Regions from separate parts of the Glutamicibacter sp. BS14 genome, predicted to be linked through region 1. Evidence: riboswitches for the same ligand, from Rfam matches in the RefSeq annotation. Region 1 holds a riboswitch; the other holds the start of a gene.

Region 1 (7,160 bases):
CCGTGGGGATGTCCAGGGAGACGAAGTCGTCGTCGGCCAGTTCGCTCAAGGCGACGGAGGTGCGATCGGCCAGCCGGTGATTGCCTCCCACCAGCACATAGGGCCGGCCCGACATCACCGTACGCGAAGAGACCTGCGGCAGCAGGTGGCGGGTATGGGTGAGCACCGCATCCAGGTGGCCCTTGAGCATGCGCTCCTGCAGGTCGGCCCCGTCCCCCTCCACGAGGGTGACCTGCAAGTCCGGGTGCACATTGGTGAAGCGTTCGCAGATCACCGGGATCCAGAAAGCGGCCAGCGAGGAATAGCAGCCGATCACCAAAGGGCCGGAGAGCTTGGTCTGGCGTTCGACAATCTGGTCCTGCACTTCTTCGGCATGGCGCACCAGGGCCCGCGAGTCCAGCAGGAAGTCGGTGCCGACAGCCGTGAGCACCACGCCGCGGGCACGTCTGCGCACCAGCAGCTGCGAGCCGACGGCGCGTTCCAGCTCGTCCATGGACTGGGACATGGCTGCCTGGGAAATATGGCACTGCTTCGCTGCGGCGGAGATGGAGCCGAGTTCAGCGACGGCGACGAAGTACTGCAGCTGGCGCAGGGTGTAGTTGATCACCCGCCCAGTCTAGCCAGCGGGCAGCGGACCGCTGCCAACTAGAAAATGTTATGAGGCGAATAATCTATTATTCCTTGACTACTTCATTGCCTCCGCGGATGATGGCATCAGCTTGCCGATGAAATAACCCGTCTACAGGAGACAGATGAAGCCAGTGATGAAGACCGGAATGCATGCAGTGGCGCTTGGAACTGCTGGCGGCCCGCTATTGAGGCCGGATCCAGGAACCGGTCACCGTCGCGGAATTTCTACCGCGATCGTTGTGGACGGCCACGCTTACTTGGTGGATTGCGGCCATGGCGTCGGTTTGGGCCTGGCTGAGATCGGGATTCACCCCACTGCCCTGCGCGGAATTTTCATTACCCATCAGCATTCAGACCACGTCATTGACCTGAATTCTGTCATGGTCCTGGGCGGCCTTGGGTTCCGCGGCCCGAGGGTCGGCAGGTTCCTGTTTTCGGACCGGGTGATCGAGGAGTGCTGCCCTCGATGCAGACAGCGGCCGAAGAGCCGGAAGCCATATTTCCGCAGTCGCCCACACCCGGGACCAACGCCATGGTCAACTTGCTGCTGCGCGCCCATGCGATAGATCTCAACGATCGCCGACGGGATTCGGCGGCACCTGATATTTCGGATATTTTCCATGGCGTAGATATCGGGATTCCCGCCGGCACAGGCTTCCACCCCAACCACAACAACCATCCGGACATGGAGCCTTTTGAAATATACGCTGATCGGCATGCAAAAATTAGCGCTATCCTGGTCCAGCACCAACCTATCGCTCCGGCATTCGCATTCCGCTTTGATTCGAGATATGGATCGGTCGTGGTTTCCGGCGATACAGCGCCAAGCGCAAATCTTGCGCGCCTGTCCCAAGGCTGCGACTTGCTGTTCCATGAAGCTATTGATCTGGAGGCCATCGCTCGTAGCTACCCGCATGCTTCATCCTCCGAACTGGAAGCGAGCATGGGACATCATCGGCGCGCGCACACCACCGCAGAAGACGCAGGTCGAATCGCCCAGCGGGCTGGAGCACGGAACTTGGCGCTGCATCATTTGGTTCCCGCTGGATCTGGAATGGAAATTTGGCAGCGGGCTTCGAAACAGTTCTCTGGCGGCCTCTTCGTACCCCGCGACTTGGATATCTTCCATATCGCAAGTGGCACGGTTACCCAGGTGCGCTAGGGCCAAGGCCGGCAGCTATCCGTCAGGCGACTGGAACGATGGTCGATCAATTGCCCCGGGCCGACGACCACGAGCCCAGCACCGGCAAAGGATGCTGGGCTCGCAAGACCATGGAATCTACTTTGATGCACCAATCGCCCACACGCGCGGAAGCTCGGTGCCATTGACCGCCAGGTCGCCAATCAACCGCGCCTTGAACACCCAGGGGTTGTGGTTGCCGGCGGTACGGGCATTGCGCCAGTGCCGGTCCAGGTTCTTGGTAACGCTCGTGGCGCTGGCGGCCAGCGCATCAAAAGCGTGGGTGATCGCGTTGAGGACCAATGGCGTGAGCACCACCTGCGCCTGGGCGCTGGCCAACTCTGCCGCATCGTTGGCTGCTTCGTCCTCTTCCCCGGTCACCTCGCCGGTGTGCAGCGCCTGCGCAGTTTCATAGGCTCCCTGCAATGCCGTCGACACTCGTTCCACCGTTGCCGCGGCAGCGAAGGCCGCCGCGGAGACCTCGCCGATCACCTGCAGCAGCTGCGGGTCTTCGGCCGCCAGATTGGCCGCGGCATGGCTGAAGGTCCGCTTGCGCGCCTTCAGCTCGGCGGCGAAGTCGCGCTCGGCTGCTTTGGCGGAGCCGGCCAGAACAGCGAGCAGCACCTGCTGGTAGAAAGCTGTCTGGTACTTGAAACGCGTATCGAAGTCGATGAGGTCTTCTTCGGCGACAATCGCATCGGTGAAGGTGGAGGTGCCGGTACCCGTGGTGCGCTGGCCGAAGCCATCCCAGTCATCGGCCAGCTCGACGCCGGGCTGGTGTCGGTTGACTGCGGCGATCACGCGCTTTCCGGTGTCGGTGCGCTCTGCGTAGGTATCGAGCCAGTCGGCGAAGATCGAGCCGGTGGAGTAGTACTTGGTGCCGTTGATCTTGAATCCGCCCTCGCCGTCCGGGGTGACCTTGGTGATCACGTCCCCGACCTTGACGGTGCCGACCTCGGTCCAGGAGTTGCCCACCAGTTCTCCCGCCACGAAGCGGGCCAGCCACTTGTCGCGCCCCGGGCCGGGGGCCGCAACCAGACGGTCCTCGACGAAGGCGAAGTGCGCGCGCAGCGCTTGGGCAATATTGGAATCCGCGGCCGCGAGATCCACGAAGAGCTCGAAGAGTTCGGGCAGCGTAGCACCGGCACCTCCGTGCGATTCCGGGATCCGAACCGCACCAAAGCCGGCAGCAGCCAGGTCCGCGACCTGCTGGTAGGGCAATTCGCCGGTGCGGTCGCGTTCGGCTGCGCCCTGCGCAATGCGCGAGAAGAGCGGTGCGAAGCGGTTTTTGAGTCCTGCGAGTCGATTGCCAGTTGCAAGTACAGTCATCGTTCAGTCCAATCCGGGAGAAGTTTTCTTAGGTGTACAGCGAGAGCGGCTGGGACTCTCCGCGCAGGAAGTAGGCGCCGACCTCGATCTTCTTGTAGTCCACTGGGTCGTGCAGCGAATGGGTGCGCACATTGCGCCAGTACAGGTCCAGACCCACCGAGTTCGCAGTCGAAGATGAACCGGTCACCTCGAAGATCCGGTTCGCCACATCCACTCCCACCTCAGTGGAGACCACCTTGGCTTCAGCAATTTCCACGGCCAACGCCGCTCGTTCGGGCTGGGTGACTTCCCCGGCCTTCGAGAGCAGGGCATCGAATTTCCGGCCCAGCTTCTCGGTCAGCGCCGCCACTGCTGCAGTGCGGGCTTTGAGCTCTCCGACGGTGCGCTGGAAGATCGCGTCCTGCGAGTAGGTCTCTGCCTGCGAGAACAACCAGGCGTTCTTGCGGCCCAGCAAGATCTGCTTGCCGCGCTCCAGTGCTCCTTGGGCGATGCCCAGGTAGAAGTTGGCGAAGGCCAACTGGATACCGGGGGTAAGCAGGGTGGAGACCGGTTCATCGGTGACGAATCCCAGCAAGTCCCCTGCTTCGAGCCGCACGTTGTGGAACTTCAAGGAATTCGACGCGCTCAGCCGCTGTCCCAGGTAGTCCCAGTCGTCAACGATTTCCAAGCCATCGATATCGCGTGGCAGAACCAACGCGAGAATCTGCCCGTCGTATTCGCCGCCCTGGACCAGCGCGTTGATGACGATGACCTCGCCAACACCGGAACCCGTGGAGAATCGCTTGGCTCCATTCAGTCGGTAGCCGTCCCCTTCGGCGCTCAGCGTCAAATCCGGATCAACTGGATTCACCGAATCGCCCCAGAGCCAGCCACCTTCCACGGTGCGCTGCCACCATGCCCCTTGGGCTTCTGCCGGGGCGTAGAACGCAATGCCGGACTGGTTGATGTAGTGGTAAGCCAGCAACTGCGAGATGGAGCCATCAGCTGCGGCCAGTATGCGGACCGCTTCGAAGGCCGTTTCCCAATGGGCTCCGGCTCCGCCGAATTCTGCAGGCACCAAGAGATTGAGCAACCCGGCTTCGCGCAGCAGCTGCACTTCGGCGAAAGGCTGGGCGTTCTTTCGGTCGCGTTCGAGCGCGTCAGCCGCCAGCTTGTCAGCTACTTGCTGGGCGACGTCGCGCCAATGAGCGAGTTCAGCTTCATCAGCAGTGCCGGTGTAGGGCACGCGCGGCAATTGGGTATCCAGTATAGTCATCTTCGTTCTCCTCTTGGGCTATGGATTCCGAAGGATGCAGAAAATCTGCGGATCCATCGAACCTGGCGTTAGCACTACCTGCGGAGTGCAGGCTTGCTGCGGCGTCTCGGAGCCAGGTCTCTTAGCCGCTCTGGATGGGTTGTTCTCCATCAGTGAAGCACCGACGGCCTCCGCTTGGCAGGGAAGATGTCATAGGACGGAACATCGTCATGAATCGACATTTTCGAGGCCTTCACAGGGGCCTCAGTGGCCGTCATATTTCCTCATGTGTCACCGGGCGCCTAGTACAGCTTCAGGTGTTTGGCTCGCTTCGGATTCCGCTGCCGAGGCCTTTCCCGCATAAGCCCCGCGATAGGCGGCTGCCGGGTGATCGTCAGCCACTCGCGTCGTGCCGGGACCCGCCAGGTATTCGCGCAGGGTGTTGCCTTCGTATCCTGCCCAAGTTCTTCCGCGCTTCCGCAACTCGGGAACCACCAGATCGGTGAACTGCTCGAAGGAACCTGGGGTGATGGCATAGGCCAAGTTGATCCCGTCCAATCCTGATTCATCCACCCAACGCTCGATTTCGTCCGCCACGGTTTCCGGCGAACCGACGAGCACCGGTCCGATGCCGCCAACTCCGAGGTAGTCGGCGATGGCATTCGGGGTCCACTTCTGCTGCGGATTCGCTGTAGTGAAAATCGATACCGCCGATCGCGCCGCGTTGGTTTCCAGATATTGCAGCTCCTCATCCGGCGCGTACTGGCTCAGGTCCAAGCCCGACCACCCGCCATAGAATGCCATGGCACCTTCGCGCGAGGCATAGGACTGGTATTCGCGGTAGAGCTTCTGCGCCTGCGCGTCTGAATCAGCCACCACAGTGGTCATCAGCGCATAGATTTTGGCGGCGTCCCGGGGCCGACCCACCAGTTCGAACTCATCGCGGATCGCATCGGTCTGGCGGCGGGTGACCGCGGTATTGATCGAATTCAGGAAGATGCCCTCGGCATGCTGCGCGCCAAAGCGCCGGCCGCGCGAAGAAGCGCCCGCTTGGAAGATCGCCGGGGTGCGCTGGATGGAAGGCTCGGAAAGATGGATGCCCGGCACGTTGAAGTACTGGCCGTGATGGTTAATCGGATGCACCTTGGAAGGGTCGGTGTAGACGCCACGTTCGCGGTCCTTGAGAACCGCGTCTTCCTCCCATGATCCCTCCCAGAGCTTGTAGACCACGTCCATGAATTCATCGGCAATGTCGTAGCGGGCGTCGTGATCCAGCTGCCTGGCCATGCCCAGATTGCGGGCCGCCGACTCCAAGTAGCTAGTCACCACGTTCCAACCGATGCGCCCGCGGGTGAGGTGGTCCAGCGAGGAGAACTTCCGGGCCAGCGCGTAGGGTTGCTCATAGGTCAGCGCGCTGGTCACCGCGAAACCGAGATTCTTCGTGGCCGCGGCCATGGCGGAAACCTGCATGAAGGGATCGTTCAGTGGCACCTGGTCGGCATCGAGCAAGGCTGGACCGCTGGAATTCTGGTACACGTCATAGATGCCAAGTACATCGGCGAGGAACAGGGCATCAAAGCCACCGCGCTCCAGGGTCTTGGCCAGATCCACCCAGTATTCAAGGGTGTTGTATTCGTCGGCTCGATTCTGCGGGTGCCGCCACAGCCCAGGGCTCTGGTGGCTGACGCAGGTCATGTCAAAGGCGTTAAGGTGGATGCGCTTGCCCATTATTTTCTGTTTCCCTTCGCGGTGTTCGTCAGTGCCTGATGCTTGGTCGTGCGCAATAGCGCGAAGATGCCGGTGGCCGGCCGACTCTTGGCCCTCCCGAGCACCACGGCGGCGAGCAGGATGGACAGGAGAACCAGCCCTCGGGCCAGGTCTTGCCAGAAGAAGGACAGGCCAATCAGGTTCAGCCCGTTATCCAGCAGGCCAAAAATCACCACGCCGATCAGCGTTCCGCCCACGGACACTCGCCCGTAGCGGCTGATGGTTGCCCCGATGAAGACCGCGCCAATGGCATCCATCAGATAGGCCTGTCCGCTGCCCGGGACATATCCGTTGGAGCGTGCTGCCAGCACCACTCCGGCGAATCCGGCGATCACCGCGCACAACAGGTAGGCGCTGGCGATCAGCGCATTGGTCCGCAGGCCAGATATTCTTGCGGCGCTCGGCTGTTCGCCGGCCATGGTCAGCTTCCGCCCGTAGCGGGTGATGCCAAGCAGCAGGGCCACCACCAGGGAGATGGAGACCGCGTTGACGATGGCGGCGTCAATGCCCAGGAAGTATCCGCGCCCGATCACGGCAAAACCGTCCGGCACCAGGGGCGCCGACAGGTAGATCGGTGCGCCGCCGCCGGTGAGCAGCTGCTGCACGCTGGTGCCGGCAAACCACACGCTCAGCGTAGCCAGGAAAGCCGGGATTCGCAGGATCACGATCAGCAGCGCATTCACCGCTCCCACCGCCAAGGCGCAAAGCAGCCCGCCGGCCACGGCCACCCACGCACGGTAGCCGTCATGGATCAGCCAAGCGCTGGCCAAGGCTCCCAGATCCAGGGCCACGCCAATCGACAGGTCGATGCCTCCGGCGCGCACCACCAGGGTCAACCCGATGGCGGCCAAGGCGAGCAAAGCCACCTGCCCCAGGATTCCGAAGAGGTTTCCCACGGTGAAAAACACCGGGCTGAGCACCGAGAACACGATGAGGATCAGGGCCAACGTACCCGGAGCCACCAGCCTCGATGCTTGAAGCGTGCCGCGTTTCTTTCCGCTGTAGGCTGCGACCGGTCCG
Region 2 (7,160 bases), 470 kb from region 1:
CACCATTGGCACCTGGCTGGCAGGCACCGGCGCATTCTTCGCCTTCCTGTCGCCAATCCTGGGCTGGATCGGCACCGCGGTGACCGGCTCGGACACCTCGGCCAACGCGCTGTTCGCCAAGCTGCAGCAGACCGCTGGCATCAATGCCGGCATCGATCCGAACCTGCTGGTTGCCGCCAACACCTCCGGCGGCGTGGTCGGCAAGCTGATCTCCCCGCAGAACCTGGCCATCGCCGCTACCTCGGTGAAGATGGAAGGCCAGGAGTCCGTGATCCTCAAGAAGGTTGCCGGTTGGTCCGTAGGCATGCTGCTGGTGCTGTGCTGCTTGGTTTACCTGCAGTCCACCCCGGTTCTGTCCTGGATGCTGCCTTAGCCGTGAACGGCTAAAATAGATCCGATGCCAGTAAACCCAGCTCCGCGTGCGTACCAGATTGTTCTCCAAGCAATTGAAGAGGATCTGCGCAAGGAGAAGCTCTCCGTTGGAGACCAGCTTCCCGGCGAGCGTGCGCTCGCGGAGCAGCATGGGATCTCGCGGGCCTCGGTCCGCGATGCCATCCGCATCCTTGATGTGATGGGCATTATCAAGACTTCAACCGGCTCCGGGCCCAACTCCGGAGCGGTGATCATCTCCAACCCCTCGGCTGGCATTTCGCAGGCATTGCGCCTGCATCTGGCGGCCAAGGGGATCAACGTCCGCGAGATCGTCGAATCTCGCATCTTGCTGGAAACCTGGGCAGCGCAAATGACGCCGCGCGATCCAATCCATGCCCAGCAGGTCATTGACCGCACCGCGGTGCTGATCATGCGCATGGACGACGCGCAGCTCTCGCGCGAGGCCTTCCACCGCATTGATGCGGAGTTCCACGTGCTCCTGGCCTCCATGGCCGGCAACGCGGTCGTGGAATCGATGATGGAATCGCTGCGCAACTCGATCAGCGACTATGTTTCCGAATCGGTGCCCAGCGACGAGGCCTGGCAGCCGGTGGTGCGCGTCTTGCGCCGACAGCACAAGGCCATCCACCACGCGTTTGCCACCGGGCAGCGCGAGCGCGCAGCCCAGCTGCTCGAAGAACACATCAACTGGTTCTACTCGCAGACCCGCTAGATCCGGCAGGATAGTTTTCAAATAAATAAGTCGGACTTTATGGCCCCTCGCACCTCTTATATCTGATATGTTTTTGGGGAAGCGACGGGGCTACTTTTTCGGATACAGCAGCCGGTACATACCGCTGGTGAGTTCCCGTCGATGAACCATCGACACTTCATGCGAGGGAACTCATGAGCCAACTTTTTGACCTGACCGGACGACTGGCCCTGGTGACCGGGTCCTCCCGCGGTATTGGCCGCGAACTTGCCCGTGCCCTGGCCGATGCCGGAGCCACCATCATCCTGCACGGCCGCGATGCGCAACGCTTGGCCGAAACTGTCGCCGAATTCGGCACCCGCTATGGCGCCGAAAGAATCCATAGCGTCTGCTTCGATGTCACCGATGATGCCGCCGTGCGCGAGAACATTGCCGCCATTGAAAAGACCATCGGCCCCATCCGCATATTGGTGAACAACGCCGGTATCCAACACCGCGTTCCGATGCTGGAATTGGAAGTATCCGACTGGCAGCGTGTGATTGACACGAACCTCACCAGCGCATTCCTGGTAGGCCGAGAGGTCGCACGCTCCATGGTGCAGCGTGGCGAAGGCAAGATCATCAACATCTGCTCGGTGCAAACCGACTTGGCCCGCCCCACCATCTCCGCCTATAGTGCGGCCAAGGGAGGCCTGCGCAATCTCACCCGCGCCATGACCGCCGAATGGGCTGGTTCGGGACTGCAAATCAACGGCATCGCACCGGGCTACATCCACACCGAGATGACGCAGAATCTGGTGGATGACGAGAAATTCAATTCCTGGATTCTGGGCCGCACCCCGGCTGCCCGTTGGGGAACTGTCGAGGATCTGGCCGGACCAGCAGTCTGGTTGGCCTCGGATGGATCGAACTACGTGAACGGGCAGACCATTTTCATCGACGGAGGCATGAGCGTTGTCGTCTAATTCCCTCGCCACCAGCACGTTGGCCGTCGTGGCCCATGCAGCCGATGATTTGCGTATTGAACAAATCGAGCTGGCAGCGCCGCGAGCAGATGAAGCACGCGTTGCCATCGCTTACGGCGGTATCTGCGGATCAGACTTGCATTACTGGAGCCACGGCGCCGCCGGGGAATCGATCCTCAAGGCTCCAATGGTTCTCGGGCATGAAATCGTCGGGACCGTCATGCAGGCCGCCGCTGACGGCAGCGGGCCGGCAGCCGGAACCAAAGTCGCCGTGCACCCGGCAACACCAGGCGAGACCGGGGAACCCTACCCGGCCGACCGCCCGAATCTTTCCCCGGGGTGCACCTATCTGGGCTCGGCCGCCCGCTACCCGCACACCGAGGGCGCATTCGCCCGCGAAGTGAACCTGCCATCACGCATGCTGCGTGAGCTGCCTGCTGGCTTAGCACTGCGTGATGCGGCACTGGCAGAACCGGCTGCGGTTGCTTGGCATGCGGTGTCGCGCGCCGGTGAAGTCGCCGGCAAGAAGGCGCTGGTTATTGGTGCTGGGCCGATCGGAGCTCTCGCTGTAGCAGTGCTCAAGCGTGCCGGAGCCAAAGAAATCATCGCAGTGGACATGCACGAGAAGCCGTTGGAAATCGCCGGGAAACTCGGTGCCACTTCAACTTTGCGCGCCGATGACCAGGAAGCTCTTGCCCAGGTGGGCGCGGACGTGGTGATCGAGGCCAGCGGCAACTTCCGCGGGTTGGCCTCCGCCGTGCGCGGTGCCGTGCGCGGCGGTCGAGTGGTCATGGTCGGGTTGCTGCCCTCAGGAGAACAACCCGCACTCATTTCGCTGGCTATTACCCGCGAGCTGGAACTGGTTGGTTCCTTCCGCTTCAACGACGAAATCGACCATGTGCTTGCTGCCCTGGCCGACGGTTCACTGCAGGTTTCCGAGGCGGTAACCCACGAGTTCCCGGTCGCCGATGCGCTTGAAGCCTTCGAAACGGCCAAGGATTCGGCTCGCTCCGGCAAAGTCCTGCTGAACTTCCTGGGGCAATAGTTGGCTTCAGCTAGAAGTGCACCGCGGCGGCCCCTGAAGTCGGGGGCCGCCGCGGTGCTTTTTAGTTCAGCGAACTCTAGTTGATCTCTGTGATGCTCACCGCGGTTGTCACCGGCACCGGATTGGCGAAGAGGTCCAGCACTGGGCAGTGGGCATCCACTGCGCGGCGCAGTTCTTCATAGCGTTCAGCTGATTCCGGTCCGGCAATCCGGATGTCCAGATCCACCGACGAGAAGCCGGGGCGGATGGTCTGGTCGATGCCGAAGAGTCCGCGGACATCGAGGTGGCCATTGGCCTGGATCTTCACGTCGTCCACCTGGATGCCGAGATTCTGCGCGTACAAGCGGTAGACCACAACCTGGCAGGAGATGAGCGCTCCGAGCGCGTATTCCACGGGGCTTGCGGCCAGGTCGCTGCCGCCCAGGCCAGCTGGCTCGTCGACCTGGAAGGTGTGCTTGCCCGAGACAATGTTGCTGGCTACCGAATCGAAGCCTTCGCCCTCCACAGTGAAAGTCAATTGGGCACTTTGCGGGGCAGCCGAAATTCGTTCGCCCCAGCCCTTGCCTGCTTCCTGCAGGCGCTGTGCGCGGTCTTCGGATACGGTTGGGGCAGATGCTGCATTAGTCATGGGGAATTGATCCCCTTTCTGGCGCAAGGGGCGCCATCGCTTACGCATCTTGGCTGTCAAGATGCGTCGAATCTTCACCTGGGGCACCCCGCACAATGACGCAGGAGGGTTGCCGTCCACTCAGCCAGGGCTCAAAGAGTGGAACTCGTGATTCAGTGATTAATTTCTATCGGTTGCAGGGCCCGCGGGTAAAGGGCAGAAGTAACTTTTCGTCACCGGGCATCTTGCTTTCCGGCTCGCTAAGATGGAATCTAGCTCTCGGGCGCCCACTGCACGAACAATGAACGGCGAGTATGGAATTCCAGCTGACACTTTCTGCGGCCCAGACCTTGGTGACCGAATCCGAATACAACCTGGGCCAATTCCTGTGTGATTCCGGAAAAGTGCAGATCGCCAACCGGGTAATGCAACCGGGATCTACCCGCATCTCCGGTGTGGTGCTGCGCGAATCGGTGATGGCCCAATTGGAAATCACCGAGGGCAATATCAGCTTCACCAGCTTCTGCGGGAAGCATCCGGGGGTTCAGTCCTGTGAAGATGTCGCCGCCTTGCTCATCGAGGTCACCACCGAAGAAGACCAAGGCTTCTTCGTCTCCGACTCCGGGGTGGATCCCCACGCATGGAAACGCAATAGCAAGCCGCAGTGGGAACGTACCCTTGACCGTCTGCTTCCAGTCATTTCCGATGAGCCGCTGGCTGCCGAAGAACCGCTGGGATTGATCCTGAAAGTGGTCAGCGAACCCCGTTATGGCGGCGAGGACGCGCTGACCTTGCAGGCACGCCCGGCCCGCCAGGGAACCAAGAGCCCCTGGATCCAAACCGGGATCAGCTGGCGCAATGTTGCTTTTGATGCGCGGTTCTCCAAGAAGCAGCGTCGTGCGGTCGTTGAACTGGACCGGTTGCGTGAACACGTTGAACAAGATACTTATCGCCATTCGTGGGATCCCAAGGAGTGGATCTCCTTGATGGATCTTCCAGGCCAGGACCTGCTGGATGCGTTCGAAGCCCTGCGTGAAGCTGGAGTGCAGATCGTCAACGGTGGTTCTACGGCCAAGGCCCCGGTGGAGTTCAGCGAGCAACCAGCCATGGCACACGTGGATGTGCGTCGCGGTGAACATGGCCTGAGCATGGAAGGGAAGCTGCGCGGGCCGAGCGAAGAGCACGTCTACCTCTTGCCCATAGGCACGCCGCCGACCTTGTTGGCTTACGCGTCCAGCCCCTTGCCGAAGGCCAAGGAAATCGGTTTGGCCCGGTTCGCTGAACCGGTCACGAAGGAACTGGCCACATTTATTGAATCCGGTGCGCAATCCATCCCGCAGGAGGGAGTTGAGCTTTTCGAGCGCCAGCACCTGGACCGATTGCGCCTGATGGCACCGTTGAAGAGCGAGGATGACAGCTACAGCATCCCTGTTCCAGCACGCCCCAGCCTCAAGCTGTCCCTGGAGAGCATCCGAACTCCGCTGACCGTGAGCTATTCCTGGGAGTACGCCTCCGCGGGCCCCCGCCAGTATGCCGTGGAAAAGGAAATTGCTGCTTCGGTGCAGGACAAGCTCGGCGCGCAGGCTTTCTTGGGGCAACTGACCTCTTCAGGAATCTTCCCGCCGAAGGAATTCAGCACCTCCGAATCCATCGATTTCTTGGTCTACGCATTGCCGCTATTGGCAGAGCATCCCGATGTGGTCGTTGAAGAGCAGAACAGGCTGCCGAAGTACCGGATCAGCCACGCGCCGGCCGCTGTCAGTGTCGAAGCCGGCGAAAGCACGGGGGACTGGTTCGACTTGTCTGTGGAAGTGCTCCTGGACGAGACCAAGGTCCCGTTCCCACTGCTGCTGGAGGCCTTGACCAAGCAAGATGAGTATCTCGTCCTCGATGACCTTACGGTGATCCCGATTGATGGTGCAGATTTCACGCAGCTGCGCCAGCTGATATCAGAGGCCGGGGAGCTGGGCACGGTGCAGGGCGATACGATCCGCATCCATAAGTTGAGCATCGACTGGTGGCAAGAACTGGTGGATCTGGGCATTATCGAAGCCCAGCACAACCAGTGGCTGCAGACCATGAAGGCGCTGCAAAGCGGTGAAGAAATGCAGCCGGTCCAGCTAGCGGAAACGTTCAACGCTGAACTGCGCCCGTATCAGGGCCACGGCCTATCCTGGCTCAACTTCTTGCGTACCCATGATCTCGGTGGCGTCCTTGCCGACGATATGGGTCTGGGCAAGACCGTCCAGCTGCTGGCTTGCCTTGAACAAGCGCGCGTCGAGGATCCTGCACAGAAATTCCTGGTGCTGGCTCCTACCTCGGTGGTGGGTAACTGGATCAATGAGGCGCAGCGATTTGCGCCGCAGATGAGCGTCACCGGCATTACTTCAACAGCTAGAAAGAGCGGCCAAAGCATGGCTGCGCAGATCGGTGATGCCCAATTGGTAGTTACCAGCTACACGATCTTCCGCCTGGCCTATGAGGATTTTGAAGCAGCCGGCTTCAACGTCATGATCATGGACGAGGCCCAGCAGCTGAAGAACCATGCCTCCAAAGGCTATAAGCAGGCCCGGCAGCTGCCAGTGCCGTGCAAATTCGTGGTCACTGGCACACCCATGGAAAACAACCTGATGGAACTGTGGGCGCTGGTCTCACTGGCTGCACCGGGCCTGCTGGGCGGTGCGAAGTCCTTCAAGGACAACTACCAGAAACCAATTGCTGACGGAGACCAGGAGCGCTTGGAGCGCCTGAAGAGCCGTCTGCGTCCGTTCGTGCTGCGCCGTACCAAGGAACAGGTCGTTCCAGAGCTGCCGGCGAAGACCGAACAGGTGCTGGAAGTCGAACTGGAGCCGGGGCACCGCAAAGCCTATGACCGCCGCTTCCAGCGCGTGCGGCAAGAAGTCCTGGGCCTGGTTGACGACGTTGATTCGAATCGCTTCCAGATTCTCCAATCGCTGACCTTGCTGCGCCAGCTGGCCTTGGATCCGTCCCTGGTAGGGGAGGGCGATGCCCCGAGCGCGAAGCTTGAAATGCTGCGCGAACTCATGGGGGACGCGGTTTCTGAAGGGCATAAGATTCTGGTCTTTAGCCAATTCACCAGTTTCTTGGCCAAGGCACGCGACGTCGCTGAAGAGCTGGGCATTGAGCACGGATACCTTGATGGGTCCACCACTGGCCCTAGGCGCAAGGAACTGATTGACGGTTTCGGCGAGGGAGATTTCCCGGTCTTCTTCATCTCGCTGAAGTCCGGCGGCTTCGGCATTAACCTCACTTCCGCCGACTACTGCATCTTGCTGGACCCATGGTGGAACCCGCAGGCCGAAGCCCAGGCTATTGACCGGGCCCATCGCATTGGGCAAACTCGTCCGGTCTATGTGTACCGCTTGGTGGCAAAGGACACCATCGAATCCAAGGTGCTCGCGCTGCAGGCCAAGAAGACGCAGCTGTTCAATGATGTCC

Evidence for each region. A riboswitch is a leader RNA that binds a small molecule or an ion and turns the genes downstream of it on or off. The one in region 1 is predicted to bind S-adenosylmethionine.
Region 2: it holds a riboswitch for S-adenosylmethionine, as region 1 does, so the genes downstream of both, AC1Z36_RS05850 (OsmC family protein) here and AC1Z36_RS03605 (acyl-CoA dehydrogenase family protein) in region 1, are expected to answer to the same signal.

What each region holds. Positions count from the first base shown of each region.
Region 1 is NZ_CM167801.1:758,093-765,252, reverse strand. Features, by position in the region: gene AC1Z36_RS03625 (LysR substrate-binding domain-containing protein) at 1-607, opposite strand, end outside; gene AC1Z36_RS03620 (MBL fold metallo-hydrolase) at 753-1,196, shown strand; gene AC1Z36_RS03615 (MBL fold metallo-hydrolase) at 1,172-1,792, shown strand; gene AC1Z36_RS03610 (acyl-CoA dehydrogenase family protein) at 1,910-3,139, opposite strand; gene AC1Z36_RS03605 (acyl-CoA dehydrogenase family protein) at 3,168-4,394, opposite strand; SAM riboswitch class I at 4,445-4,535, opposite strand; gene AC1Z36_RS03600 (LLM class flavin-dependent oxidoreductase) at 4,665-6,101, opposite strand; gene AC1Z36_RS03595 (ABC transporter permease) at 6,101-7,160, opposite strand, start outside.
Region 2 is NZ_CM167801.1:1,226,173-1,233,332, forward strand. Features, by position in the region: gene AC1Z36_RS05830 (L-lactate permease) at 1-373, shown strand, start outside; gene AC1Z36_RS05835 (FadR/GntR family transcriptional regulator) at 398-1,105, shown strand; gene AC1Z36_RS05840 (SDR family oxidoreductase) at 1,279-2,049, shown strand; gene AC1Z36_RS05845 (L-idonate 5-dehydrogenase) at 2,039-3,094, shown strand; gene AC1Z36_RS05850 (OsmC family protein) at 3,171-3,722, opposite strand; SAM riboswitch class IV at 3,754-3,875, opposite strand; gene AC1Z36_RS05855 (DEAD/DEAH box helicase) at 4,016-7,160, shown strand, end outside.